DNA from 2 places in the Cupriavidus sp. SK-3 genome. Region 1 is predicted to be linked to the other one. Evidence: riboswitches for the same ligand, from Rfam matches in the RefSeq annotation. Region 1 holds a riboswitch; the other holds the start of a gene.
The links. A riboswitch is a leader RNA that binds a small molecule or an ion and turns the genes downstream of it on or off. The one in region 1 is predicted to bind glycine.
Positions count from the first base shown of each region.

Region 1 (14,907 bases):
CGAGATCGAGGCATTGAGCTTGTAGAGCATGCCGATGGCGCCGGCGGTAAGCAGGAAGTCGATCACGCCCTGCGGGTTGGCGCCAGGCACGAAGCGGTCGTAGTAATGCAGCACGGCCGGGATGATGCCGGCCGCACCGTTGGTTGGCGCGGTGACCACACGGCCGCCGGCTGCGTTTTCCTCATTGACCGCGATCGCGTACAGGTTGACCCAGTCCATGACCGAGAGCGGATCGGCCAGCGCGCGCTCGGCGTGCTCGGTGAGGTTGCGGAACAGTTCGGGGGCGCGGCGCTTGACCTTGAACGGTCCCGGCAGCTCGCCGTCGGTACGGCAGCCGCGTGCCACGCAGGCCTGCATCACGGCCCAGATCTGCAGCAGGCCGGCATTGACCTCGGCCTCGCTGCGCCACACGCACTCGTTCTCCATCATCATCCGCGCGATGCTCTTCTTGCTGGCGGCCGCCATTTCCAGCATGGCGCGCCCGCTGCGGAAGGGGTACGGCAGTTGCTGGTCGGCTTCCAGGATCTGCGTGTTGGCCGCGCCGGCGGTGATGACGAAGCCGCCGCCCACCGACAGGTAGCGCCCCTCGCGGATGGGCTCGCCGCCGGCATTGAAGGCATGGAATTTCATGCCGTTGGGATGCTCGGCCATCGCCTCGCGGCGATAGAAGACGATGTGTTCCTTCTCGACAAAGGGCACGGGGTGCGTGCCCAGCAGCGATAGCGTGCGGCTGGCGCGCAGCGCGGCCAGGCGCAGCTCGATGGTGTCGGGGTCGATGGTGTCCGGCGCCTCGCCCTGCAGGCCGAGGATCACACCCTTGTCGGTGCCGTGGCCGCGCCCGGTGGCGCCGAGCGAGCCGTACAGCTCGATGCGTACGCTGGCCACTTGCGGCAGCAGGCCGTCGCGCGCCAGGCCCTGGGCAAACATCAGGGCCGCGCGCATCGGGCCCACGGTGTGGGAACTGGAGGGGCCGATGCCCACCTTGAACAGGTCGAAAACGCTGACAGCCACGGCAAGGCTCCTGGTTGGCTACGCGCCGGTCTCAGACCGACGAGTTGCCGATGTCGTTATCGGGGGCGCGCCACAGCGAGGTGGCAGCGTCCTGGGGGGTGGGTGGGGCGTCTTTCTTCGCCATCACGCTGATGGTGCCGTCGTTTTCGAGGATGGCGAAATGCACATCGCTCACGCGCTCGCAGCCGGCATGGCGCAGCGCCTTGTGCAGGTCGTCGCGCGTGATGAAGGCGCGTTTCATCACGTCGGGAAACACCTTGCCTTCGTGGATCAGTATCTCGGGGCGCCCTTCGACCACATTCTCGAAGCGCCGGCTGCGCCAGCTCAACCAGGCCAGCCCGAGATTGGCCGCGATCAGCGTCACGGCCAGGATCAGGCCGGCGGTGACCGAATTGTCTCCCGCGTTCATGGCGTTCTGCACCGCGTTGGACAGGACCAGCAGCAGCACCAGGTCAAACGGCGTGAGCTGGCCGATCTGACGCTTGCCGGAAAGCCGCAGTAACACCAGCAGGCTGCCGTAGACGATCAGTCCGCGCAGGACGAATTCCCACCATGGGGCGCTGAGATTCCACATGCGTGCTCCGTTTGCCGGGCACGGCCGGGTGGCCGCGCATCCACACCGAGCATAGCGCGCTGGCGAAGCGCCGGGGTTGCCGCGACGGCCGCAACCCCGGCATCCACCAGCTTACTCCTCAGCGTACTCGCTCATCGGCACGCACGCGCAGAACAGGTTGCGGTCGCCGTACACGTTGTCGGCACGGCCGACCGGCGGCCAGTACTTCTGCGTGCGCAGCGCGGCCACCGGGTAGGCGGCTTCCTGGCGCGTGTACTTGTGCTCCCACGCATCGGCGGTGATCACGGCGGCGGTGTGCGGCGCGTTCTTCAGCGGGTTGTCCTCGCGGTCGAAGCTGCCGTCTTCCACGCGGCCGATCTCGGCGCGGATGGCGATCATGGCGTCGATAAAGCGGTCCAGCTCGTGCAGGGCCTCGCTTTCGGTCGGCTCGATCATCAGCGTGCCCGGCACCGGGAAGCTCATGGTCGGGGCGTGGAAGCCGTAGTCCATCAGGCGCTTGGCCACGTCCTCGTTGGAGATGCCGGTGGTCTTCTGCAGCGGGCGCAGGTCCAGGATGCACTCGTGCGCCACCAGGCCGTGCTGGCCGGTGTAGAGCACGGGGAAGTGCGGGGACAGGCGGCGGGCCACGTAGTTGGCGGCCAGGATGGCGTTCTCGGTGGCGGCGGTCAGGCCGGCCGAGCCCATCATGGCGATGTACATCCACGAGATCGGCAGGATGCTGGCCGAGCCGAACGGCGCGGCGGAAACACCGCCGATGCCCTGGTCGTCGCGGCGATAGCCCACGCTGTCCTGGTTGGGCAGGAAGTCCGCCAGGTGCGCGCCGACCGCCACCGGGCCAACGCCCGGGCCGCCGCCGCCGTGGGGGATGCAGAAGGTCTTGTGCAGGTTCAGGTGGGACACGTCGCCGCCGAACTGGCCCGGCGCGGCGGTGCCGACCATGGCGTTCATATTGGCGCCGTCCACGTAGACCTGGCCGCCGTGCTTGTGCACGATGTCGCAGATCTGCTGCACGCCCTGCTCGAACACGCCATGCGTGGACGGGTAGGTGATCATGATGGCGGCGAGGTTCTTGCTGTGCTGCTCGGCCTTCTTGGCCAGGTCTTCCAGGTCGACGTTGCCGTTCTCGTCACAGGCCACCACCACCACCTTCATGCCGGCCATCTGCGCTGAGGCCGGGTTGGTGCCGTGGGCGGAGGAGGGGATCAGGCAGATGTCGCGATGGCTTTCGCCACGGCTGGCGTGATAGGCGTGGATGATCAGCAGGCCGGCGTATTCCCCTTGCGAGCCGGCGTTGGGCTGCAGGCTCACCGCGGCGTAGCCGGTCGCGGCGCACAGCATGGCTTCAAGCTGGTCGATCATCTCGCGGTAGCCGACCGTCTGGTCCAGCGGCGCGAACGGGTGCACCTTGCTGAACTCGGGCCACGTCACCGGGATCATCTCGCTGGTGGCGTTGAGCTTCATGGTGCACGAGCCCAGCGGGATCATGGTGCGGTCCAGCGCCAGGTCCTTGTCGGCCAGCATGCGCAGGTAGCGCAGCATCTCGTGCTCGGCGTGATGCGTGTTGAACACCGGATGGGTCAGGTAGGCGCTCTGGCGCGCCAGGCCGGCCGGGTAGGCGTCCTGCGCGGCGGCTTCCAGCGCGTCGAAATCGGGCACCGGCTTGCCGTGGGCGAAGATTTCCAGCAGGGTGACCACGTCTTCACGCGAGGTGGTTTCGTCCAGCGAGATGCCGATGCGGGCGGCGCCGGCGTGGCGCAGGTTGATGCCGCGGGCGGTTGCCGATGCGTGCAGGGCTTCGGTGTTGAAGCCGGTTTCCAGGGTCAGCGTGTCGAAATAGGCGGCGTTGGTGCGCGCATAGCCGAGCTGCTGCAGGCCGCCGGCCAGCGTGGCGGTCAGGCGGTGCACGCGCTGCGCGATGCGCTTGAGGCCTTGCGGGCCGTGGTACACGGCGTACATCGAGGCCATCACGGCCAGCAGGACCTGCGCCGTGCAGATGTTCGAGGTGGCCTTCTCGCGGCGGATATGCTGCTCGCGCGTCTGCAGGGCCAGGCGATAGGCCTTGTTGCCTTGCGCGTCGATCGTCACGCCAACCAGGCGGCCGGGCATGGAGCGCTTGAAGGCATCCTTGACCGCCATATAGCCGGCGTGCGGGCCGCCGAAACCCAGCGGCACGCCAAAGCGCTGCGAGTTGCCCACCGCCACGTCGGCGCCCCATTCGCCGGGCGCGGCGATCAGGGTCAGCGCCAGCAGGTCGGCGGCAGCCACCACCAGGCCGCCGGCGGCGTGCACGGCATCGGCGATGGCGCGGTAGTCGGCGACCTCGCCATTGACGCCGGGGTACTGCAGCAGCACGCCGAAGGCATGGGCGCCGGCGGCTTCCGAAGCGGGGCCGACCTTGACCTCGATGCCCAGCGGCAGGGCGCGGGTGCGTACCACTTCCAGCGTTTGCGGCAGCACGTCGTCGGCCACGTAGAAGGTATTGGAAGCGTGCTTGTTGACGCGCTGCAGCAGCGTCATGGCCTCGGCGGCCGCGGTGCCTTCGTCCAGCATGGACGCGTTGGCGATGTCCAGCCCGGTCAGGTCGGTCACCATCTGCTGGAAGTTCAGCATGGCTTCCAGGCGGCCTTGCGAGATCTCGGGCTGGTAGGGCGTGTAGGCGGTGTACCAGGCCGGGTTCTCGAAGATATTGCGCAGGATCACGCCCGGCGTCAGGGTGTTGTAGTAACCCTGGCCGATAAAGCTCTTGAGTACCTTGTTCTTGTTCGCCAGCCCGCGCAGCCTGGCCAGCGCCGCTTCCTCGGTCAGCGGCTCGGTGAACTCGCCCAGCGGCATGCCGTCGCGGCGGCGGATGGCGGCGGGGATGACGGCGTCGATCAGCGCGGCGCGGCTGTCATAGCCTAGCACCTTGAGCATGTGTTGTTGCTCGGCGGCGTCGGGGCCGATATGGCGGGAGGCGAAGGCGTCGCGCGCCTCCAGTTCGGCCAGCGTGGGCCGGGCAACTTGGGCGGCAGTCATGGGCAGGGGAGCGTTCATGGCAAGAATCTCGTGGGAGCGGTGCGGCGGGTGGTCGGCCCGGTGCGCGTCGCGGCAGTCTTTGTCCGTCATTCCCGTGGCGCGGGAATGACGATCTGGCATCAGGCGCCGACGTTGGCCTTGTAGGCGTCGGCCGACATCAGGCCGTTCACGTCGTCGCTGTTGGCCGGCTTGAGCTTGAACAGCCAGGCGTCGAAGGCGTCGGCATTGACGCTCTCGGGCGCGGCGGCGGCGGCATCGTTGACGGCGATCACTTCGCCGGCCACCGGGGCGTAGATGTCGGACGCGGCCTTGACCGATTCCACCACGGCCAGCGCATCGCCGGCACCGACGGACTTGCCCACTTCCGGCAGTTCCAGGAAGACGATGTCGCCCAGCGCGTCCTGCGCGTGGTCGGTGATGCCGATGGTCAGCGTGCCGTCGGCTTCGACGCGCACCCATTCATGGGACTCGGTGTATTTCAGGTCGGCGGGGAAATTCATGGGATTGCTCCAGATTCAATTTGTTATTCAGCGCCAGCCGGGCGGAGGTTCCGATACACGATGATCGATGGGTAACCGCCGGCTGGCGCGCTGTGACCGGGTGCGAGCGTTCAGCTCACGAGTGCCTTGCCATTACGCACAAACGGCAGTTTAACCACAGTCGCGGCGAGTTTGCGGTCGCGGATCTCGACCTGAACCTCGGCGCCGATGGCAACGTCGCGCGGCAGGCGGGCAAAAGCGATGGATTGGGACAGCGAGGGGCTGAAGGTGCCGCTGGTGATCTCGCCGTCGCCGGCGGGGGTGATCACCTTCTGGTGGGCGCGCAGCACGCCGCCTTTTTCGCGCAGGATCAGCCCGACGAACTGCTGGGTCTGGCCGCCGGCGACCAGCGCCGCCTTGCCGGTGAAATCGCGTTCGCTTTGCAGGTCCACGGTCCAGGCCAGGCCCGCGTTGAGCGGCGAGGTATGGATATCCATGTCCTGGCCGTACAGGTTCATGCCGGCTTCCAGGCGCAGCGTGTCGCGCGCGCCCAGGCCGGCCGGGCGCACGCCGGCGGCGATCAGCTTTTCCCACAGGCCGGCCACGTTCTCTGCCGGCACCACCAGTTCGAAACCGTCTTCGCCGGTATAACCGGTGCGCGCCACCATGACTTCGCCGAGCGCGGGATCCTGCACCACCACGGCGTTGAACGGCTTCAGGGCTTCGCTGGGTTGCGTCGAGGGAAAGGCGCTCCACACCTTGGCGCGGGCGTTCGGGCCCTGCACAGCGACGATGGCCAGCGGGGCCACGCCGTCGGGCGCGTTGTCGTGGCGGCGCGGCGTGATGCTCACGCCGCTATTGGTGGCCGCGTTGCGTGCGGCGATCCATTTGATATCGGCGTTGGCGGTGCCGGCGTTCACCACCAGGCGGAAGTGATCCTCGGCGAAGAAGTAGACGATCAGGTCGTCGATGACGCCGCCCTTTTCGTCGAGCATGCAGGCGTACAGCGCCTTGCCCGGCGTTTGCAGCTTGTCCACATTGTTGGCCAGCAGGCCGCGCAGGAAGGCACGCACATGCTCGCCATTGAGATCGACCACGCACATGTGGGAGACGTCGAACATGCCGGCGTCCGTGCGCACGGCGTGGTGTTCCTCGATCTGGGAGCCGTAGTTGACCGGCATGTCCCAGCCGCCGAAGTCGACCATGCGGGCGCCGATGGCGCGGTGGATAGCGTTGAGGGGCGTGGCCTGGAGCGTCATGGAATCCTCGGGGGAAGGCTAATCTCGGTTCGAAAACGAAAAAAGGGCCATCCGCCGCAGGATTCGGCGCGCAATAGCGCTGCCAAATCCGCTGCGGCGGATGACCCCTCTGTCCTCGATACCTGAGAGATTACAAGGCGGCCCCGGCTAAACCAGGACCCAGGCCTTGCGCGCCCCTTCGGTGGGCACGCTCACCATTGATTCAGCAATGGCGGGTGCCGCTCTCCAGAGTACGGCGTGCATCGTGTGCATGTTGCAAGCCGATCCGACCAGTCCATGGTGCCTGAGAGTTTTCGGGTGATACCCCTTCGGCGGCGCAAGATCTGCGCGCTCTCCCGGTCGGATGGCGCGACTCTACAGCCAGCCTCGGGGGCTTGTCAACGCGGGCGATTGCCGGGCTGGCCCGGAGGGCGGGGCGGCCTGCGGGCATGTTAACATCTGCGGCTCCGATGGCTTTTCCTGTGCCGCAGGCTTCACTCGTGGCCGCGCATGTGCTGCCCATGTACTGCCCATGTGCCGCGCGGAGCCTCGCGCCCGCCCTTGCCGGCCATCCCGCCACCCAGCCTCACCACCAGCCCTCGCATGACCCACGGACTTAATCCTGCCCAATCCGAAGCCGTTCGCTACCTCGATGGCCCCTGCCTGGTCCTGGCCGGCGCCGGTTCGGGCAAGACCCGGGTGATCACGCAGAAGATCGCCCACCTGATCGAGGACAAGGGCTTCCAGCCCAAGCACATCGCCGCGGTGACCTTTACCAACAAGGCCGCCAAGGAGATGCAGGAGCGTATCGCCAAGCTGATGGAAGGCAAGACCACGCGCGAGGGCAAGCGCATTCCGATCAAGCAGATCACCGTCAGCACCTTCCACTCGCTGGGCGTGCAGATCCTGCGCGCCGAGGCGGAGCACGTAGGCCTGAAGCCGCGCTTCTCCATCATGGATTCGGACGATTGCTTCGGCATGGTGCAGGAGCAGCTCGCCAGCACCGACAAGAAGCTGATCCGCAGCGTGCAGAGCACCATCTCGCTGTGGAAGAACGGCATGGTCGATCCCGAGACGGCCATCGCCCAGGCCGAAAACCCCGACGATCACCAGGCGGCGCTGATCTACCGCAACTACGTGGCCACGCTGCATGCCTACCAGGCAGTGGATTTCGACGACCTGATCCGCCTGCCGGCCGAGCTGTTCGCGCGCAACGAAGAGGTGCGCATGCGCTGGCAGAACCGGCTGCGCTACTTCCTGGTGGACGAATACCAGGACACCAACGCCTGCCAGTACCAGTTGCTCAAGCAACTCGCCGGCGGCTCGCACCTGCGCGCCCCGGCCTTTACGGCGGTGGGCGACGACGACCAGGCCATCTATGGCTGGCGCGGCGCCACGCTGGACAACCTGAAGCTGCTGCAGACCGATTTTCCCGACCTCAAGGTGGTCAAGCTGGAGCAGAACTACCGCTCCACAGTGCGCATCCTGGAAGCGGCCAACGCGGTCATCTCCAACAATCCCAAGCTGTTCGACAAGAAGTTGTGGAGCGAGCACGGCATGGGCGACCCCATCGCCATCAACCCGATGAACGATGAGGAGCACGAGGCGGAATCCGTGGTGTTCCGCCTGTCGGCGCACAAGTTCGAGCGGCGCGCGCAGTTCCGCGACTACGCCATCCTGTACCGCGGCAACCACCAGGCACGCCTGTTCGAGCAGATCCTGCGCCGCGAGCGCATTCCCTATGTGCTGTCGGGCGGGCAGAGCTTCTTCGACAAGGCCGAGATCAAGGACATTTGCGCCTACCTGCGCCTGATCGCCAACCCGGATGACGATCCCGCCTTCATCCGCGCCATCACCACGCCCAAACGTGGCGTGGGCAACACCACGCTGGAAGTGCTGGGCACCTTCGCCGGGCAGGCCAAGGTCTCGCTGTTCGAGGCGGCCATGATGGGCGGCATCGAGGGCAAGCTGCAGCCGCGCCAGCTGGAGCCGCTGCGCGTGTTCTGCGAGGCGATGGTGCGGCTGGCCGGGCGCGCGGCCAGCGATCCCGCTACCGAAGTGCTGGACGACCTGATGGAAGGCATCCACTACGAAGCCTACCTCTACGACATGTTCGACGAACGCCAGGCGCAGTCGCGCTGGACCAACACGCTGGAATTCCTCGACTGGCTCAAGCGCAAGGGCACCAAGCCCGAGGCCACGGGTGAAGGCGAAGCCACTGGCTTCGACACCGCCGACGGCTTTGGCGACGAAGGCAAGAACCTGCTGGAGCTGACGCAGACGGTGGCGCTGATGAGCATGCTTGAAGGCCGCGAGGAAGATCCCGACGCCGTGCGCCTGTCCACGCTGCACGCCTCCAAGGGACTGGAGTATCCGCACGTGTTCCTGGTCGGCGTGGAAGAGGGCATCCTGCCGCACTGCCGCGAAGACGAGGACATGACCGACGAGAAAATCGAGGAAGAGCGCCGCCTGATGTATGTGGGCATCACCCGCGCCCAGCGCAGCCTGCATATCAGCTGGTGCAAGAAGCGCAAGCGCGCGCGCGACACCTACTCGTGCCAGCCCTCGCGGTTTATCGGCGAGATGAAGCTGGAGGAAGCGCCCGAGATCAAGGACGAGACCCCGGCCATGAGTCCGAAAGACCGCCTGGCCGGACTCAAGGCGTTGCTGGGCACGCCCGGCAAGACCGCGGCGTAGCCAGCGCCGGACGTATAAAGCCCGAACCTACACAGCCGATACATTGCCCTACAAGCGGGACAAGACCCCGGCCTGATGCCTCATTACCATTGATCGTGCCTGGGCTGTCGTTCTGGTCCGGGCGCCGCACCGCTTCGTCCCTTCGGAGCGGGGTGGCCGGGCCGTGATGCCCGACTTCTTCCCTGTTACGCGCCTCCGTACTTTAGTGTCCGGGGGCGTTTTTTTGATGGGCAGGACCGGGGGCTGCCTCAGGTTCGCGCGATACCGATCGTGAACTCGCCCTCCAGCGTGCCGGCCGCATCCTGCAGGCGGCGCACCCGCACCAGGCCGGGATGCGCGCCGGCAATCGGGTCCTGGCTGTTCCGGTACGGCGAGGCGCCGCGAGCGCGATAAGCGGGGTGGCCGAGAAGCACTTCGCGGTTCAGCGCCTCGTCAAAGAACATCTGGGAGGTCAGCACCTCCTCCTTGCCGACATGAATTTTCAGATGGATATGCACCGCGCGCGGCGCGTACCAGCCGGGGTAGATCGTCAGGAACTGCGCGCTGCCATCGGCTCCGGTAGGTTGCACGCCCCGCAGGAAGCGAGCGGCACTGGTGGGCGCGGCGTGCATGCCGCCTTCTTCCCGCCCTGGCCCGGCGCCACCCGCGGACGGTGGTATGCGGCCTCCCCGCGCCCCGGGCGGCGGCGGCATGCCGGCCTGGTCATAGCCGCTATAGCTGCCGCCGGCATCGCAGTGCCAGATGCTGGCCAGCGCGCCGGCCACCGGCGCGCAGCCGCGGTCGGAATCCACCACGACCAGTCGCAGTCGAAGCAACTGGCCGGGCCGGCCATCGCGGATATCGCTGCGCATCAGCGCCTCGTCAATATAGAAAGGGCCCTCGGTCAGTGCCGGCGTAAGCAGGCAGGCGGTCGGCGCGGACTGCGCGGCGGCATCGCCCGCCAGCCCGATCAAGCCCGCGCCGAGCGAGCCGCCCAGCACACCGCCGAGAAAGCGGCGCCGACTGCCGGGGGAGTCATGCTTACTGCGCATCGTGTGCTCCTTGTCGGTGAGGTCCCGCAGCACCGGGTACGTTGCCCGGGCCGTCCGCGCCGAAGGCGCAGGGCATGGGCGCGGGCCCATGCGGCGGCATCGCACCGTCGGCGAAGGGGCCAGGCATCCCGCCCGGCCCCGGCCAGCGGCCCGCTTCCGGCATGGCGCGCAGGCGTTTGCGCTGGCCGGCATCCAGGCTTTCGTCAAAGGCGATCCAGCGGTCGCGCACGGCGCGGCGGTCCTTGTCGAGCGCGTCGTGCAGGTGGTCTTCGCGCTCCGCCCGGGCGCGCAGCGACGGCTCCGGCGCATTGGCCGTGCCGGTGGCATCGGACTGGCCCTCCTCGCGGATAAAGCGCGCCCGCAGTTCCAGTGCATGCGCATGCGCCTCGCGGGCGGCGGCGCGGGCGGCTTGCCAGAGGGCAGTCTGCGCCGGCGTGAGTGCCAGCGCGTCACGCAGCGAGTCGGGCGAGCCTGGCAGGCCAGGCCCGGCCGTGGCCGGCGCGCCGGTCTGCAGCGCATGGGCGGGCAAGGCCAGCGCGCACGCCGCGCACAGCGCGGCAAGCGATACCAGGGCGCGGATCGAGGGTAACAAGCGGGGTAACAAGGCTTGTGGCTGGGTCATGGGAATCTCCGTGGAAGTCTTGCGGGGAGAGGCCCGGGCTGCCGACACCATGCGGATGGCTCAAGCATAGCGGGGCGCCGGGCCGCCGGTGCGGGCCTGCCGGGTGCAAAGCGGCGGGTTGGCGACATGCCATCTTAAAAAGGCAGGCCTCCGTTTGCTTGAGCGCTTGGTCAGCGCGCCGAAGCAATGCCGTACAAAGCGGGCCGCCGGGCGGCGGGCTTTGTATCGCGCGTGATACAAAGCGGCCACAACGCGCCTATCAGGGCGCAACGCCGGGCTGGTAGAGTGAATCCCTGGCGGCGGGCGCTGCCCGGTCGAGCCCGATTCCCCCCGATTAGACACAAACCTGCCGCGAACTCCGCTGCAAACCGCCGCAATAGCCTCCTGCGAAACCCGATGGATCTTTCCCCCGCTACGCCCTTGCACTTGCTGATCGTCGACGACGATCCACAGATCCGCTCCATGCTGGCCGAGTACCTGGCCACCTTCGGCATCGAAGCCGATGGCGCGGAGGGTGGTGCCGCCATGCGCGCCGCGCTGGCCGTGCGCGACTACGACCTGGTGGTACTCGACCTCTCCCTGCCCGGCGAAAACGGCCTGGCGCTTTGCCGCGAAATCCGCGAGCGCGGCGACTTGCCGGTGATCATGCTCACCGCGCGCACCGAACTGGCCGACCGCGTGGTCGGCCTGGAAGTGGGCGCCGACGACTACGTCACCAAGCCCTTCGAGATGCGCGAACTGGTGGCGCGCATCCACACCGTACTGCGCCGCAGCCGGGGCGGCGGCGTGAAGCGCCCCCCGGCGGTGGGCGGCCATGAGCTGCGTTTCGGCCACTGGCGCCTCAATACCACGCTGCGGCAACTGGTGGACGGCGAGGACACCGTGGTGCCCTTGTCCAATGCCGAGTTCCGCCTGCTGCTGGCCTTTATCGAATACCCGAACCGCGTGCTCGACCGCGAACTGCTGATCAACCAGGCGCGTGGCCGCGATCTCGATGTCTTCGACCGCAGCATCGACCTGCTGGTCTCGCGCCTGCGCCAGAAGCTGCGCGATGACCCGCGCGACCCGGCGCTGATCCGTACCGTCCGAGGCGAAGGCTATGTCTTTACCGGCACCGTCGAAGGCTGAGCGCCCGGCCTGGGTGGCCCGCCACGACTCCATGTTCATCCGCCTGTTCCTGGTGATGGCGGCGATCATGCTGGCCGTGCACCTGCTCGGCGTCACGGTCATCGAGAGCATCTTTCCTCACCCCGGGCACAGCGGATTCACTCTCGTCCCCGGCGACGAGCCTCCGCCCCCACCGCCGGGCGAACCAGGCCGCGGGGGAGTCCCCCCGTCCGGCGCCGAAGCGGGCGCGGGCAGCAGCCAAGGCGGTCCGCCGCCGCCACGCCGGCCGCGCGGCAGCCGTGGCTTTGGCCCGCCCCGGCTGGGGCTGCTGTTCCAGCTTGCGGCCATCGTGGCTGCGTCGTGGGTGGGAGCGCGCCTGCTGGCCAGGCCCGTCCAGCGCCTTGCCAGCAGCGCCAGCCGGCTGGCCCAGGACGTGCACGCGCCGCCGCTGGACGAGGACAGCGGCCCGGCCGAGGCCCGCGACGCCGCCAAAGCCTTCAATCATATGCAGCAGCGCATCCGCACCCAGCTGGCGCAGCAATCGCGTTTCCTGGCCGCGGTGTCCCACGACCTGCGCACGCCGCTCACGCGCATGAGCCTGCGTATCGAAGGGGTCGACGACAACCAGGTGCGCTATCGCCTGCGCCAGGACCTCGCCGAGATGAACGGGCTGATCGATGCCACGCTGTATTACCTGCGCGAGCGCGACGGCGCCGCCGCGCCGCGCCAGCGCGTGGATGTGCATGCCCTGTTGCAGGCGGTGGTGGACGACGCCACGGAGATTGGCCAGGACGTCAGCCTGTCCGGCGGCGCTGAGCCTTTGCTGGCCTATCCGGCCGAATTGCGCCGCGCCGTGGTCAACCTGGTGGAAAACGCGCACCGCTACGGCGGCAGCGCGCGCATCGCGCTGGCCGACAGCGCCGAGCGCGTGGTCATCGACGTCTGCGACGACGGCCCCGGCATTCCGCCGGAAGAAATGGCGCGCGTGCTGGAGCCGTTCTACCGGCTCGAATCCTCGCGCAACCGCGCCACCGGCGGGGTCGGCATGGGCCTGTCGATCGCCGCGGATATCGTCTCGCGCCACGGTGGCGAACTGAGCCTGGCCAACCGGCCGGAGGGCGGGCTGCGCGTGCGGATCGTGCTGCCACGAGCCTGAGCGGCAGCTAGTGCGCGGCCGCTACCATTCAGCGGGCCGTTGCGCTGCCCATCGCCGCGAGCTGCACGTATTGCGAGCCGCGCGAGCCATGCGTGAAATCCAGCACGAAATCGCCCACATCGACGCGGGCCTGCAGGGCACGCCGCAGGTCGGCCGGCGTGGCGGCGCGCGGCGCAGACAACGCAGCCCGCACCAGCCAGGCCGCGCCGATGTAGCCAGCCAGCGTGGCGGGTGAAGCGGGCTCGTCCAGGAACTGCTTCATCCGGCCCACGTGCTCCTTGACCACGCGCAGGGTCAGGTCCTGCGGACCTGGCGCAATCTGCGTCAGCACGATGCCGCCGTTATAGCCGGCGCCGAGAATCTCGCGCGCCGCCAGCGGGTTGACCGCGGACAAGCCCACCAGGAAGCCGTACCACCCCCGCGCGGCCAGCGCACGGCCGAGATTGCCGTAGGCCAGCGTGTCGCCGGCCACGATCACCGCCGCCGGGCGCGCCGCGGCGATGCGCGCCGCCGCCGCGCCGCCGTCGCTGCCCTTGCCGGCTTCCAGCGTCAGCGCTTGCAGGCCAGGCTCCTGCTCCAGCTGGCGCCGCCACGGCGTGCCGGCGGCCAGGCTTCCTGCAGCGAAATCCGGCGCCACGGCCAACGCCAGCTGCTTGAGCCCGTAGCTGCGCAACTGGTGAATCGCCGCATCCAGTTCGGCGCGGTAGTCGGCCCGCGTGTACCAGACATGATCGGCCGCGAGCGACAGCCCCGATAAGGGCGCAACGATCTGCACGCCGCGCCGGGCCAGCTCGGGAGAGGCGGCCAGCACCGGCAACAAGGCGTCGCTGGGACCGAACAGGAGTTCGGCGCGCTCGCCGTCGACCAGCGACAGCGCCTGCGCGGTGGCAGCGCGCGGATCGGTTTCGACTTCCCGCACCACGTGCACCACGCGCGGATCGCGCGCGCCGGCGTTGGCCGCGTCGAACATGACCTTGGCGCCGGCCAGGTAGTCGCGCGCGAGATCGGCCTGCGCGCCGCCGCGATCCACCAGGTGGCCAATCACCAGCGGGCGTCGCGGGGGTGCCTGCGCCAGCAACGTGGCGGGCGCCAGCAGAGCGCTGCCGAGGGCAGCCAGCAGGCGGCGGCGCGGCATTTGTGGCGCGCAATGCGCCTGCGCAATCAGGGGAGAAGCGTGCATGGGGGCCGAAGGGACGGATTGAGCTGGTGGATGGAAAGCCGGCAAGCGCGGGGCAGCCTATCCGGTCCAGGTGACGCTGGCATGACGCGGCGCACGCTTGTGACGGCCTGGCCGCTGGTGGCCGGCCAAGGGCCCTGGTGTCATGGGCCACGACTTGATGCCGGTCAACGCGCGCAGGAGCGGCCCCCACTACGATGAGCCATCCAGTCCACCACGAAGGCCGCCCCATGGCTGAGCTCACCCGCGCCACCGCATCCGTCCCCGTTTCCCTTGCCAGTCCACCGAACACCTGCTCCGGCAATTGCGGCGCCGCCTGCAAGAGCAAGCAACCGGGGCGCGCCGCCTCGGCACCGGACCGGCATGCCTTGTCGGACTTCCGCGAGCTGGCCGGCCGCATGGACATCAACGGCCCGCGCTACACCTCCTATCCCACGGCGGACCGCTTCCATGGCGGCTTTGGCGAGCAGGACTACCGGCAGGCACTGGCCGAATGCGCGGCCAGCGCCGGCGTGGATGCCGGCCGGCAGCCGCCCTTGTCGCTCTATGTGCATGTGCCGTTTTGCGAGAACATCTGCTACTACTGCGGCTGCAACAAGATCATTACCAAAGACCATCGCCGCAGCGCCCGCTATGTGGATTACCTGGCGCGCGAGATGGCGCTGGTGGCGCAACAACTCGGCGCGCGGCGCGAGGTGGTGCAATCGCACTGGGGCGGCGGTACGCCGACCTTCCTCGACCCGGCGGAGATGCGCCGCGTGATGGATGCCTTGCACCAGCATTTCAACCTGCTGCCCGAG
Region 1 is NZ_JFJV02000264.1:38,973-53,879, forward strand. Features, by position in the region: gene CF70_RS28235 (L-serine ammonia-lyase) at 1-1,011, opposite strand, end outside; gene CF70_RS28240 (DUF421 domain-containing protein) at 1,043-1,585, opposite strand; gene gcvP (aminomethyl-transferring glycine dehydrogenase) at 1,697-4,618, opposite strand; gene gcvH (glycine cleavage system protein GcvH) at 4,720-5,100, opposite strand; gene gcvT (glycine cleavage system aminomethyltransferase GcvT) at 5,211-6,338, opposite strand; glycine riboswitch at 6,438-6,577, opposite strand; glycine riboswitch at 6,599-6,686, opposite strand; gene CF70_RS28260 (UvrD-helicase domain-containing protein) at 6,921-9,014, shown strand; gene CF70_RS28265 (protocatechuate 3,4-dioxygenase) at 9,263-10,045, opposite strand; gene CF70_RS28270 (hypothetical protein) at 10,035-10,667, opposite strand; gene CF70_RS28275 (response regulator) at 11,064-11,795, shown strand; gene CF70_RS28280 (ATP-binding protein) at 11,767-12,930, shown strand; gene CF70_RS28285 (ABC transporter substrate-binding protein) at 12,959-14,110, opposite strand; gene hemN (oxygen-independent coproporphyrinogen III oxidase) at 14,506-14,907, shown strand, end outside.

Region 2 (14,907 bases), on a different contig from region 1:
GCGCGCGCCCTGCGCAGCCTGGACTTCTACGTGCATTGCGACCTGTTCGAGACACCCAGCGCCCGCTACGCCGATGTCTTGCTGCCGGTCAACACACCGTGGGAACGAGAAGGCCTGCGCATCGGCTTCGAGATCTCCGCCGAGGCCGAACAACTGGTGCAGTTGCGCCAGCGCATGGTGTCGCCGCGCGGCGAATCGCGCGCGGACAACGACATCGTGTTCGACCTGGCTGTGCGGCTGGGCATGTCGGAGGCCTTCTTCGGCGGCAGCCTGGAAGCGGGGTGGAATCATATGCTGGCCCCGTGCGGCCTGACGGTGGGCAAGTTGCGCGAGCAGCCGGAAGGCATCCGCGTGCCGGTCGCCGACGTGGAACGCAAGTATGCGGGCAGGCCACGCGATCGTGCCTTCAATACGCCGACCGGGCTGGTGGAGCTGTATGCCGAGCAGCTCCTGCGCCACGGCTATCCGCCCTTGCCACGCCCGGACCAGTCTCTTGTGGATGCGGGGGACGCTTCGGGCGACGCCTTCCCGTTCGTGCTGACCTCGGCCAAGAGCGGCTACTACTGCCACAGCCAGCATCGCGGCCTGCCCTCGCTCAGGCGCCGTGCGCTCCAGCCCGAAGCGGAGATCCCCGCCGCGCTGGCAGCCGCGCGCGGCATAGTCAGCGGCGATGCGATCCGGGTGAGCACAGCCGTCGGCAGCGCAAGGTTCATCGCCAAGGTCAGGGAAGGCCTGCATCCGCGCGTGGTGGTCGGCGAGTTTGGCTGGTGGCAGCGCTGCGATGCACTTGCGCAACCCGCGCTGGCTGTCTCGGGACAGGGCAACAGCAACTACAACGGCCTGATCGCCGCTGACAGCATCGACCCCGTCAGCGGCTCCGTGCCGCTGCGCGGCTACCGCTGCAACGTGGAGCGCGATCCCGGCGTCGATGTGGGGCGGCGCAGGTGGGACGGCTATCGCGCCTTCCGCGTCGCCAGCCTGGTGAAGGAAGCCCGCGAGGTCACGTCGGTATTTCTGGAACCCGCCGATGGCGGCGGCCTGCCGGACTTCCAGCCCGGCCAGCATGTGACGATCCGGCTGACGGTGCCACCCGCCGGCGAGGAGATCGTGCGCTCGTATTCGCTCACCGGCCCGGCCCTCGTGCCGGACCGGCGCGGCTACTCCATCTCCGTGCGCCGCGCGGTGGGCGTGTCGGAAACCGGCGAGACCGTATTCGGGCGCGCCTCCTCGCATATCAACCTGTGCCTTGCGGCCGGCGATACGGTCTGGCTGCGGGCGCCGTCCGGCACCTTTGTCATGCCGCTGCATACCGGGCGGCCGCTGGTGCTGCTGGCCGGCGGGATCGGCATCACGCCGTTCGTCTGCCTGCTCGAATCGCTGGCCAGCCTCGCCGATCCGCCGAAGATCCTGCTCCTTTACGCGAACCAGAACAGCCTTGCCCATGCATTCCGGTCGCGCATCCGGGCACTACGGCAAACCCTCCGGGGGCTGGAAGTCGTCGACTTCTACGACCGTCCGGCGGAATGCGACGTGCCCGGGGTCGACTACGACATAGCCGGACGCGTCAGCGCCGACCATGTCCCGGCACGCCTGCTTGCCCGGCGTCCCCTGGTCTATATGTGCGGCCCCGCGCCGATGATGAGCGCTTTCGCCGATGCGCTGGCTGCCCGCGGCGTGCCCCGCTCCGACATCCTCCGGGAAGTGTTCCGCTCCCCCGAACGGACGGTGGCCGGAACCGGCCAGCAGTTCAACGTGGTGTTCGCCAGGTCCGGCATGTCCAGCACCTGGCGCTCGGCGGACGGGCCTTTGCTGGGCTTCGCCGAAAGACTCGGCCTGGCATTGCCCAGCGGGTGCCGGGTCGGCCAGTGCGAAAGCTGCGCGGTACCCATCGTGTCGGGCCGCATCCGGCACCTGCACGGCGAGGATCCCGACGATGCCGGCGTGTGCCTGGCGTGCCAGGCCGTTCCGGCCAGCGACATCGTGCTGAATGCGTGATCGCGATCGCCGGCGCCTGCCTTATTCCAACCCCCACCCAAGCCACTATGTTGATACTGGACTCCGACACCACCCGTGCCCTGCTGCCGTTCGAGAATCTCGTGCCCGCGCTGCGCGCGGCGTTTATCCGGGGCTGCGAAGTCCCGCAGCGCCACAGCCATGCCATTGATGCGGACGGAACCATGCTGCTGATGCCCTCCTGGCGGGCCGGCGGCTACCTTGGCGTGAAGACCGTGACGATCTACCCCGGCAACACGGCGAAAGGCCTGCCGGGCTTGTACTCGACCTACCTGCTGCACGACGCGCGCACCGGCAAGCCGCTGGCCATGATCGACGGCAACGAGATCACGTCCAGGCGCACCGCCGCCGCGTCGGCGATGGCGGCCTCGTACCTGAGCCGCAAGGATGCGTCGTCGATGCTGGTGCTCGGCTCAGGCCGGGTCGCCAGCCTGCTGCCCCATGCCTATCGCGCCGTCAGGCCGATCGGGCGCGTTGCCGTCTGGGATATCCATGCGCGGCAAGGCGAAGCGCTGGTGGCACGGCTGCAGGCCGACGGTTTCGACGCGCGCTTTGTCCCGACGATCGCCGCCGCCTGCGAAGACGCCGACATCGTGACCGCCGCCACGCTCTCCACCGCGCCCCTCGTGCATCGCGCGTTCCTCCGGCCCGGCACCCACCTGGACCTGATCGGCGGCTTCACGCCAGCCATGCGCGAGGCCGACGACGGTTGCTTCGATGCGGCTTCCGTCTTCGTCGACACGGGCGAGGCCGTGCTCAAGGCCGGCGACCTGCTGCACCCGATCGAGGCCGGCGTGCTCGACGCGGCCGACATCCGGGCCACGCTCGCGGACTTGTGCCAGCGGCGCCATCCCGGCCGCGTGGACGACGCGGAAATCACCGTCTTCAAGGCTGTCGGCACCGCGCTGGAAGATCTCGCGGCGGCCGTCATGGCCTATGAAGGATTCAAGGGCTCGCAAGGCGCCACGCCGAGCGCAGAAGCCATGTCAATGTAAGGAGACAGCAATGAAAAGCACCCCCCTATCGCTGGACGCGGCGGACCATCCGGGCCGCGGCGGACTCGAACGGCTGGCCGTCAAGGTCACCGACTGGTCCGAGCGCTGGTTCCCCGATTCCTATATCTTCGCCGCCATCGCGGTGATCGTCGTGGCGATCGGCGCGATGGCGGCCGGCGCGCCGGCGCAAAGCGTGGCGCAAGCATTTGGCGACGGCTTCTGGAGCCTGATCCCGTTCACCATGCAGATGGCGGTAGTGGCCATCTCCGGGTATGTGGTGGCGGCTTCGCCGCCTGCTTCGCTGCTGATCCGGCGGCTCGCCGCCCTGCCCAGGACGGCGCGGGGCGCCATCGCCTTCGTCGCGCTGGTGAGCCTGCTGACTTCCCTGCTCAACTGGGCCATCAGCCTGATCCTGAGCGGACTGCTGGTGCGGGCCATCGCAAGGCGCAGCGGCCTGCGCGTGGACTACCGCGCGGCCAGCGCGGCGGCCTACCTGGGGATGGGGGCCACCTGGGCGCTGGGCCTGAGTTCTTCCGCCGCGCAGTTGCAGGCCAATCCCGCCAGCCTGCCCAAATCCCTGCTCGATATCACCGGCGTGATCCCTTTCTCCCAGACCATCTTCCTGTGGCAGTCGATGGCGATGACGGCGGTGCTGATCGTTGCGTCATTGCTGGTGGCATATTTCTCCGCACCGGCGGGAGACCGCGCGCGTACTGCGCAGGACATGGGCGTAGACCTCGATGACGCCGGCGATGGCATCGGCCGTCCCACGCGTCCCGGCGAATGGCTGGAGTACAGCCCCTTGCTGACCTTGCTGATCGTGGCGCTGGGCGCGGGATGGCTGGTCCGCGAGTTCACCACCAAGGATCCTGTCCTCGCGATCTCCAATCTCAACACCTACAACTTCCTGTTCCTCATGCTGGGAATGCTGTTGAACTGGCGGCCCAAGCGCTTCCTGCGCGCCGTGGCCAAATCGGTGCCCTCCACCGCCGGCGTGCTGATCCAGTTTCCGCTATATGGCGGCATCGCATTCATCCTTACCAAGGCTGCGGGCATAGACGGCACGACCCTTTCCCACCACCTGGCGTCGGCCTTTGTCTCGGTCGCCACCAGGGAATCGTTTTCCGCCGTGATGGGCGTGTACTCCGCCGTGCTCGGCTTCTTCGTGCCGTCGGGCGGCGGCAAATGGGTCATCGAAGCGCCCTACGTGATGCAGGCGGCAAACGCGCTGCAGGTCCACCTGGGCTGGGCGGTGCAGGTGTATAACGCCGCAGAGGCGCTGCCCAACCTGATCAACCCGTTCTGGATGCTGCCGCTGCTGGGCGTGCTGGGGATCCGGGCCAAGGACGTGGTGGGCTTTACCTTCACCCAGTTGCTGGTTCACACGCCGCTTGTGCTGTTCATGCTCTGGGCATTTGCTTCGACGCTGCCTTACCGCCCGCCCATGATGCCTTGATGCGTACGGGCTCCGCCAAGCCGCGGGAGCCGGGGGCGGCCCCTGTGCAACCGGATACTCCGGTGCCTCCGGCGCATTGCCCGGTTGAGTCTGGCCATCGGGGAGTCCATGCTTCGCGATGGCGTCTGGCGGCGCTGGCGCCATCGCGCCCGGCGCCCCTGGGTTCAGCCCGGTTGCGGCTTGCGATGGCCATCCCGGTTTAAGATGGCGGTTTCCGGCCGGCCTTGCCGGCCCGGACTTCACCCCCACCACTCTGCAAACTGACACATGAAGAAAATTGCCCTGCTACTTGCCGCCCTGGGAATGGCCTCCGTCGCCCACGCAGCCGCTCCGGCCGTGGAAACCCTGCCGTCCGGCATGTCCATCGAGCAGATCGTCAAGGGCACCGGCGCCACGCCGAAGGCGTCGGACACGGTAAAGGTGCACTACCGCGGCACGCTGACCGACGGCACCGAGTTCGATAGCTCGTACAAGCGCGGCCAGCCGATCTCGTTCCCGCTGAACCGCGTCATCCCCTGCTGGACCGAAGGTGTGCAGAAGATGCAGGTCGGCGGCAAGGCCAAGCTGGTCTGCCCGGGCCCGACCGCCTATGGCGCGCGCGGCGTGCCGGGGACGATCCCGCCGAATGCCACGCTGAACTTTGAAGTGGAGTTGCTCGGCATCGGCAACTGACGCAGGGCGGTTCCACCGTTTGACCAGGCCCCGGCAAGCCCGCCGGGGCGCTGACGAACTGACGATTGCGAGCGAGTCGCCCGAGAAGAGCGTGAAGAGGCCGGGATGTGACCATCGCCAGCACATGCTGCCGGATGAGCCAGGCGATTCATCGCTGTCGGACCGGGTTCGAGCCACTCGATCCGATCATGGCGAGGACGAACTCGACCAGCAGCTATCTGACGCAGCAATTCGCGGCGATCAACAACGCATCCGGCAAAAACGGACTTCGCGGCAGCGTGGCAACCCTATTCGTTTCCGCCACCGGGCGCCATGGAGCGACGCTTCCGCGTCACCACAAGGGGTGCCTGGGTATTGCCGTCGGACGTCACGCGTGGCGTGCGCGGACCAACCCCCGGCATGCGCGGCCCGCTGCCTGGCGCACGCGCGCCGCCACCACCACCGCCGCCGCCGGGCGGCCGCGTGCCGGTGTCCAGCTGGATGGTCGATATGGCTCGCTTGTAGATGGTCTGCATGCCGCCAGGCGTGCTCAGCATCACCACGAAGGCGTCGAATGACTCGATCGAGCCGACGAGCCGGATGCCGCTGACCAGGTACACCTGCACACGCTTGCGCTCTTTGCGCGTTGTGTTCAGGAAGGAGTTTTGCGGGTTGGTATCGTCGAGCTGCATGTGAATTCAAAAATGGGGCAGGCGAAGCGCTGCGGGAAACTTGGGCTACTGCGGCGTTGCCTGGCCGGCGCCGGCGCACCACATCGGTGCTTGCACGCACATGCGCCATGTGCCGCGCACGCCGGAATGGCGCCGCGCCATCCTGGCCTGCATTAGCCATTCTAGCGCAAGCCGATCAGTCCCCCTGAAACCGATACGCTGCCCGCGCGGCGGCAGGGGCAAATCCGTATTGCGAATCGTTACCTGTTTGTCTATGCTTCGCTGTCACATATGACTAAGCGGAGGCTTTCCATGCAGCGTATTTGCCTGTTCCTGCTCGCTGGCGTGTTCTCAACGGGAGCAATCGCTGGTGCCAAGTGCGCCGCCCATCCCAAGGCCGAATGGATGAAGGAAGCCGACGCCAGGGCCAGGATCGAAGCGCAGGGCTACACCATCAAGAAGTTCAAGGTGGACGGAAACTGCTACGAGATCTACGGCACGACGAAGGAAGGCAAGAAGGCCGAGATCTACTATGACACCAAGACCCTCGATGTCGTGAAATCGGAAATCGAGAAGTAACGGCAGTCTCGGACGGGCACGCCATGATGACCGGCGCTGCGTCGATTCGCGTTTGGGATATTGCCGTGCGCCTGACGCACTGGAGCGTGGCTGCGCTTGTGCTGCGGGACTTGGTCGAGGACTCCGGCGGCCCGTCACACCGCGCCGTCGGCTATGTTGCCGCCGGACTGGTGCTGTTCCGGATCCTGTGGGGTTTCATCGGCAGCGAGCCTGCCAGGTTTTCCGCGTGGCTGCCCACGCCCTCCCGCCTCCTGGCCTACCTCAAGGCACTGATTGCACACCGCCCGCCCCGGTATCTGAGCCACACGCCGCTCGGCGCGATGATGATGATCACCATGTGGGCCATCATCATCGCGCTCGCCGTGACGGGCTGGATGTCGAGGCTGGACGCCTTCTGGGGCGAGGATGGACCGAAGGACGTGCATGAGTTGCTGGCGGACGCCCTGATGGTGCTGATCGTCATACACCTCATTGCCGCCGTCGCGATGAGCATGGCTCACAAGGAGAATCTCATCGCCGCCATGCTGACCGGAAACAAGCGGCGCGATGGCGGCACTTGAAGGTGCCGCGGCAGCATGCGAGCATTGTCCCGATACGGGTCTCCCGCCAGCCATTGCGATTCGGCTTAGCCAGCACCAATGCGCGGCTTCCAGGAGAGCGGCAATTCTGCCAGCCTCCTGTCTGCGCGCGCCGACAACGCATATATCACACAGTGATACAAATTGGAGTTTCCTCGGGCTTGTCACGAGAACGTTCAAGCTGGTAGCATCCCGCAACTAGTTGCTTCGTATCAGCAGTGGGTGCTGACACGCGGCATCAACAAAGTGCCAGAGCTGCCCGGCAGCCTCATCGAGCACTGACCGGAGACTGTTTCATGCTTACCCACGTCTATCTCCGTTCGGCGTCCCAAGTCGACATCGAGCCGATGACTTCGTTGCTGGCAAGATGCGGCCTCGCCACGGAGGACGTAACGGAGATTCTCGACAGCTTTCAGATTGCGCTTTGCGACGGTCGTATCGTTGGCTGTGCTGCAGCGGAGCGCCGTGGACACTCAATTATCATCCGGTCCGTGGCAGTGGAGTCCGGCTATCGAGATAGGGGTGTCGCGAGCCGCCTCGTAGAAAAGCTTCTCGTGCGCGCCCGCGGCACTGAACTCCGACATGCTTTTCTCTTGTCCGCATCGGCTCCCGCCTATTTCGCGCGCTGGGGTTTCTGCCACATCCCTTTCGATAAAGCGCCGTCAGAAGTCCAGGCCTCACGGGAGTTCCGCAATGCTGCACAAAGCTCAGCGCTATGCATGCACTGTGAGCTCAAGTAGGCATGCGAAGCGCGCCTGACGCGTGAACGCCCTTGCCTCGCTTAATGGCCCTGTAAGCGCTTGCCGCCAGAAGAAATCCAGTGCACGTTCGTGCACAAAAAGACCCACGTCACCGGAAACTGGTGACACGGTGGCAGCAGGACTCTATCGCCAGCCCATGCAGAATGAATAATTCTTAATCTGAGAATTAAACAGATTTTTCCAGCTTATCTCTTGGCCATTGTGACCCTCACCACCCATGGCATGGCAGGTGGTCGGCAAGTCGCCATGACACAGCGTTAAGGTTAACCCGCGCCCCACTGATATCCGTCTTTCTCGGCACTCACCTGACTCCAAATTGTCATCTAGGTCCAGTTAAATACGCGAGCGGTTATTTGCAGCGCCATCGGCGAGTTCACCGCCGCTACCGGCCAGCAAGACTCTGGCATGTTTGCCAAAACAAAAAATGAACGCCCGTTCGCGAGATACCGCCAAGCGAAACGAGGCATAGCAATATTTCAAGGTCAATATGCATCAAGCTCTCGCTTCTCCCATGGCCACGAACGACGCGTCGCTACCCGGCGCTGGCAGTGGGAGAAGGACTCGCTGGACCGTCTCGGCCGGCATCAAGGCCCTGCGCCAGGAAGCGGCAAGCCTGCGAGCAACTGCTCAGGCAAGGATGACCCTGGCCGGCACTTGTGTTGCGCTCTGTGAACCTGGCGACTTGCTCCAGCGGGCCGCGATTCTCGACAGGGGCGCTGACGTTCTGGCGCTGACCGACTGGAGCTGAGTCAGTTCGCTTTCTTTGTCGTCGCCCGGGCAGTAAGCGATGGTGCCGCGAGGCCATACCACGCGCTCATCTGCATACCCTTGATGCCGCGTTCGGTGAAGGTCGCGGCCTCGGGGAACAATCGAAGACGCCTCTCCGCAGCGACCGCGATAGCGCGGACTTTTCCACCTCGGATGTATGGGACGGCCCCGGTGTCGAACATATATGAGAGCTGTCCGGCCATGACATCAGAGATGGCTGGGCCACTACCTTTGTAGGGCACGTGGATGACGTCGATGCCGGCAATGGACTTGAACAGTTCACCTGCCAAGTGAGCCGATGCTCCAATGCCGCCCGAACCATAGGAGAGCTTTCCTGGTTTTGCTTTGGCAGCATTGACGATGTCTTTCGGCGACTTGAATGGCGATACCGCAGGCACAAGCAGAATGCTGGGGATGGCAGCCACGGACGCGACCGTGGTGAAATCCTTGATGGGTTCGAAGCCCGTCCTCTTACATAGGTGGGCACTCGCCGCGTTGGTCGAGCTAGTTGCCAGGTACAACGTGTATCCGCAGGTCACGCTGCGACCCGACGTGGACCTTTCCGCTTCATTGTGCAAACGTTAAAGAATCGGCGACGCCAGAAGGCGATGCTGCAAACGCTGCTACATCGGTGGGGCGGGCCCGACGCCCACTACCTCGCCCTTGCAGTCTCCCGGCCACGCGTGCTATGGTGCGGCTTCCAGGAGAACGAGGCGCCCCCCGCCATAGCAGGTCGGGCGCTTCTACCGAAGGCGTACCCCTGAAACGCTCAGGTGCAGAAGACTGGAAACCGATAAAACTGGAGAGCGCCGGACCGGACCACCAAGCGTGGCGCGGCATGCGGCCGCCGAAGGGGCAAGCCGGCACCCGTGGTGGGTGCGGCGAATCTCTCAGGCAAAAGGACAGTGGGGGCAGACAGGCCAGATTGCCTGTCTGCCCCTTTTTGCTGTCCGGAGCCTGAAGAATGAAAGTCATCGTGATGGGAGCCGGCGTGATCGGCGTCGCTTCTGCGTGGTACCTGGCCAAGGCCGGGCATGAAGTGGTGGTGCTGGAGCGCAACGCGGGCGCCGCCCGGGAAACCAGTTTTGGCAACGGCGGCCAGATCTCGGTCAGCCATGCCGAGCCGTGGGCCAACCCGGCCGCTCCGCTGAAGATGCTGCGCTGGCTGGGCCGGGAGGATGCGCCCCTGCTGTTCCGCCTGCGCGCCGACCCGGCGCAATGGTCGTGGGGCCTGAAGTTCCTGCGCGAGTGCACGGCTAAGCGCTCCACCCACAATATGATCCAGTTGCTCAACCTAGGCACATACAGCCGCGCCAGCCTGCAGGCCCTGCGCGAGGAAACCGGCATCGAGTACGACCACCTGACGCGCGGCATCCTGCATTTCTACACCAGCCAGAAGGAGTTCGACGCGGCCATCGAGCCGGCGCGCATCATGCGCGAACTGGGCTGCGAGCGCCGCGTGATCGGGCCGGACGAAGTCGTACGCCTGGAACCGGCGCTGTCCAATATCGCGCCGCGCCTGGCTGGCGCCACCTATACCAGCGAGGACGAATCCGGCGACGTGCACCGCTTCACCACCGAGCTGGCGGCCAAGTGCGAGGCGCTTGGTGTGCGTTTCCGCTACGGCGTGCGTGTGCAGCGCCTGCACGCCGATGGCGGCAGGATGCGCGGCGTGGAGATCGCCGATGAAACCGGCGGCTACCAGATCGAAAGCGCCGATGCCTATGTGCTTGCGCTGGGCAGCTTCAGCCCGATGCTGGCGCGCCCGCTGGGGGTGAAGCTGGATATCTATCCGGCCAAGGGCTACTCGGTGACGCTGCCGGTACTCGACCCCGCGCGCGCGCCCAGCGTGAGCCTGACCGATGACGAGTACAAGCTGGTGTTCTCGCGCTTTGGCGACCGCCTGCGCGTGGCAGGCACCGCCGAGCTCAACGGCTATGCGATGGACCTGAACCCGGTGCGCTGCGACGCCATCGTCAAACGGACGCTGGACGTGTTCCCAGGCATGAGCCGTCCCGAGCTGGCGCGCTTCTGGACGGGCCTGCGCCCCGCCACGCCGGGCAACGTGCCGTATATCGGTGCCAGCGGGATCGACGGCCTCTACCTCAACACCGGCCACGGCACGCTGGGCTGGACGCACGGCTGCGGCTCGGGCCGCGCCATTGCCGACATCATCAGCGGTTATGTGCCGGAAGTGGACTTTGCCTTCAGTGGCGAGCTGCCGGCGCACAAGGGTCCACGCGCGCTTGCCATGGCGGCAAACCCCGCCAGCGCAACGGCCCACTGAGCGCGAACTGCGGCGCGCATTACCGCGCCCTGCGCCCGGCCATCTGCGCCGGGCGCTTTGCCTTTACCATGTGCGTCCACGACTCCGCAGGCTCCCCATGAAGCTTAACCAGTTGCGCGCCCTGGCCGCCATCGCCGACACCGGCAGCATCCAGGAAGCCTCGCGCCTCCTTCACCTGACGCAGCCCGCGCTGAGCAAGGCCATCAAGGAACTGGAGAGCAGCGTCGGCGCCACCTTGTTCGTGCGTTCCAGCAAGGGCGTGCGGCTCACCCCCCATGGCCAGCGGCTGGTCACGCATGCCCGGCTGATCAGCGAGAACGTGCGGCGCGCGCGGGAGGACCTGGAAGACATGATGGGCAGCGTGGTCAGCGAGATCACGGTTGGCGTCACGCCGGTCACGGCGGTGATGCGGCCGATGGCGGCCTGCCTGAGTACCTTCCGGCGCGAGTTTCCCAACGCCCGCCTGCGCGTGCAGGAGATGCGGCCGACGCAGTTGCTGGAGCACCTGCGCGAGGGCACCATGGACTTTGCGGTGACGTCCCAACTGCTGCCGGCGGACCGCGGATTGGATTGCACCCAGGCCTGCCGCCTGCCGACCATCATTGCCGCGCGGCGCGGGCATCCGCTGCGCGCGGCCCGGTCGGTGCGCGTGCTGCAGCAGGCTGACTGGCTGGTGCTGGACCCGCTCTCCGACACCAGCTCGCCTTTTCATCAATTGTTCGCGGGCAATGACCTGGCGCCTCCCGCGCGGGTAATCGAGTGCACCTCCATGGGGCTGGCGCTGGAACTATGCTGGAAGGCGGATACCCTGATCCTGCTTTCCAGCGAATCGCGCGGCAGCAAGTTCGTTACGGACAATATGGACTTCATCGAGGTGGAAGAGCCGGTGCCCGAGCGCACCATCTCCCTGGTCACGCGCGACCGGCACGTACTGACCTGGGCCGCGGCTCGCCTGCACGATGCCATGCTGGAAGCGCTTTCCGGCGACTCCCCGGCACCGGGCGGCGCGGCCGCCCCCTGAACTGGCCTGCGCCTGCGCCGTTGCATGGACGCGCGGCCGCCGACTTACGCGGCACCCCTCCCCCCCCGCTTTGAGCATCGCCCGCCATTCCCGATGGCTGGCGCCCATGCCCGCTTGTTCCCGCCTATTCCCGCCTATTCCCGATCCTCATACCCATGAAAAAAAGCGAAGTGCTTATCCGGCGCCTCGCTCTTACCATGCCAGCACACCAGTAGAGACGGCGCCGCGCGGCAGCCGTCCCGAGCCAATCCCACCCGAGGAGGAAAGCATGACCCACGCGCCTACCGCGCTATCCAGCCCCGCCGGCACGGCATCCACCGCCGCCCCCACCGCGGCCCGCCCGCATTCGCGCCGCGCCATCGTCGCCGCCGCGATCGGAAACGGGCTGGAGATCTACGACTTCACCGTCTACAGCTTCTTCGCCGCCACCATCGGAAAGCTGTTCTTTCCGTCGAGCAGCCCGCTGGCTTCGCTGTTGCTGTCCTTTGCCACGTTTGGCGCCGGTTTTGTGATGCGTCCGCTCGGCGCGGTGCTGATCGGTAGCCTGGCTGACCGGCGCGGGCGCAAGACCGCGCTCACGCTGACCATTGCGCTGATGACCGCGGGCACGGCGCTGATCGCGTTCACGCCGACCCACGCCAGCATCGGCGTGACAGCGACCGTGCTGGTCGTGCTCGGCCGCTTGCTGCAAGGCTTGTCGGCGGGCGGCGAGGTCGGCGCGGCATCGGCCTTGCTGCTGGAGTCGGCAAGCAAGCGCAACCGCTGCTTCCTCGTGAGCTGGCAGGCCGCCACCCAAGGCGGCGCCGCGCTGCTTGGCGCGCTGACCGGCGCCGCGGTATCGGCCCTGCTCAGCCCGGAAGCCATGCATGACTGGGGCTGGCGCCTGCCGTTCCTGCTGGGCCTGCTGATCGCGCCCGTGGGCATGTATATCCGCCGCCATCTGCAGGAAACGCATGAAGGCGGGCAGCACGGCGGCATCGGCGCGGTGTTCCGCGAGCATGGCCGCACGCTGCTGCTGGGCATGCTGCTGATGACCGGCTCCACCTCGTCGATGTACATCATGGTGTTCTACATGCCCACCTACCTGGTGAACACGCTGCACATGCCGCCCGTCACCGCGTTCCTGGCGGCGTGCATGGCCGGCCTCGCCATGCTGGTGGTGGCGCCCTTGTTCGGCCTGCTGGCCGACCGGCTGCCGCGCCGCAAGCCCCTGCTGTTTGCCGGCGGGCTGGCATCGCTGGCCCTGGTGTATCCCAACTTCATGCTGCTTTCGTCGGGGCCGGCCCTGCCGATCACCATGGCGCTGATCGGCGGCGCCGTGGCGCTGATGTCGGTCGGCAGCGGCGCGGGCGCCGCGCTGATGATGGAGGCGCTGCCGCGCCACCATCGCGCCACCGGCATGTCGGTGATGTACAGCCTTGGCGTGACCGTGTTCGGCGGCTTCGCCCCGCTGATCGTCACCTGGCTGATCGCCGCTACCGGCAGCAGCATGGCGCCGGCCTGGTACCTGCTTGCCTCGGCGTGCATCAGCCTGAGCGCGCTGGCGCTGTTCCCCAGCCACCCGGGCCGCGACTGACGCGCGCCAGGATCGTCTTTCCCCCTTTCCCTATTCCGCAGCACTATCCAGGATCGCACTGTCATGACCCAGACCCCAGGCAATGTCCCGTCCGCCCTGAACGAATCCGCCGCGCGCTTCGCCGAACTGCGCCACCGCATCCACGCGCATCCCGAGCTTGGAGCCGACGTGCCGTGCACCGCCGGGATGGCCGCTGCCCTGCTGCGCGAGTGGGGCTATGCCGTGCACACCGTCGGCGGCCACGGGCTGGTGGCGCAATTGAAGGTGGGCAACGGCACGCGCAGCATCGGTATCCGTGCCGACATGGACGCGCTGCCGTTGCAGGAGCGCACCGGCCTGCCCTATGCCAGCCAGGTGGCCGGCCGCATGCACGCCTGCGGCCACGACGGCCACACCGCCACGCTGCTGGCGGCCGCCGAGTACCTGGCCGCCACGCGCAACTTCGACGGCACGCTCAACCTGATCTTCCAGCCGGATGAGGAAGGCATGACCGGCGCGCTCGCCATGATGAACGACGGCCTGTTCGAGCGTTTCCCCTGCGATGCGATCTACGCCTTCCACAATGCGCCCGGCCTGCCGGTGGGCATGGCGGTGGTACAGAGCGGCCCGATGGGTGGCTCGTCGGACCGCGCCACGATCACCTTCCGCGGCAAAGGCGGCCATGGCGCCATGCCCCACCGCGCCGCCGATCCCACGCTGGCGCTGGCCTCTACCGTGGTGGCGCTGCAAAGCATCGTGGCGCGCAATGTGGCGCCGGTCGATGCCGCCGTGATCAGCGTGGGACAGATGGAAGCCGGCAGCACCTACAACATCATCCCGGAGACCGCAACGCTGAAGCTGAGCGTGCGCGCCACCGTGGCAGAGGTGCGAGACCTGCTGGAGACCCGCATCCGCGAGGTGGTGACGCATCAGGCCGCCTCGTGCGGCGTGACGGTAGACATCGCCTATGAGCGCCTGGCGCCCGCGATCTGCAATACCGCGGAAGAAACCGCCATCGCACGGCAGGCCGTGGCCAGCGTGCTGGGCAGCGACAAGGTCATCCAGGTGCCGCCGTCTATGCAGATGGGCAGTGAGGATTTCGCGTGGATGCTGGAGAAGATGCCGGGCTGCTACTTCGCGCTGGGCAATGGCACCGGCGAATGGGTCGGCTGCTCGATTCACAACGACGGCTACGACTTCAACGACCAGTTGATTCCGCTTGGCGCGGCGTGTTGGGTGGCGCTGGCCGAAGGCCATCTGCACGCCTGAGAGTGCGACATGGCCGGCGTGCTGCCTGCAGGTGGGTACGCCGATCCAGGGGGCACTAGCGAAATCGTGAGCGAGAACGACATCATTGCGCTGCAGCTTATGGGCATGCAAGGCGACCCCGCACCAAGGGACACGCCCCAGTACGCACGGATAACAACTCACCGACTCGCTTTGCCAGCAGAGCGAACGTACCTTGATCCCGATGTTCCGCGCCTACTTTGGTTTCACGACATTGTGCAGCATGACATCGGGGCGCGTGCCCCGGAGGGCTATGTGGCATTGCCGCCAACCCGTTGGGATTGG
Region 2 is NZ_JFJV02000246.1:5,079-19,985, forward strand. Features, by position in the region: gene CF70_RS25850 (molybdopterin-dependent oxidoreductase) at 1-1,995, shown strand, start outside; gene CF70_RS25855 (ornithine cyclodeaminase family protein) at 2,043-3,008, shown strand; gene CF70_RS25860 (short-chain fatty acid transporter) at 3,019-4,464, shown strand; gene CF70_RS25865 (FKBP-type peptidyl-prolyl cis-trans isomerase) at 4,732-5,136, shown strand; gene hfq (RNA chaperone Hfq) at 5,424-5,807, opposite strand; gene CF70_RS25875 (PepSY domain-containing protein) at 6,099-6,365, shown strand; gene CF70_RS25880 (cytochrome b/b6 domain-containing protein) at 6,389-6,925, shown strand; gene CF70_RS25885 (GNAT family N-acetyltransferase) at 7,240-7,683, shown strand; gene CF70_RS35300 (Bug family tripartite tricarboxylate transporter substrate binding protein) at 8,454-9,011, opposite strand; glycine riboswitch at 9,262-9,388, shown strand; gene CF70_RS25895 (D-amino acid dehydrogenase) at 9,437-10,759, shown strand; gene CF70_RS25900 (LysR substrate-binding domain-containing protein) at 10,857-11,780, shown strand; gene CF70_RS25905 (MFS transporter) at 12,049-13,356, shown strand; gene CF70_RS25910 (M20 aminoacylase family protein) at 13,420-14,604, shown strand.
Region 2: linked by a shared signal. The riboswitch ahead of CF70_RS25895 (D-amino acid dehydrogenase) and the one ahead of gcvT (glycine cleavage system aminomethyltransferase GcvT) in region 1 are both predicted to bind glycine.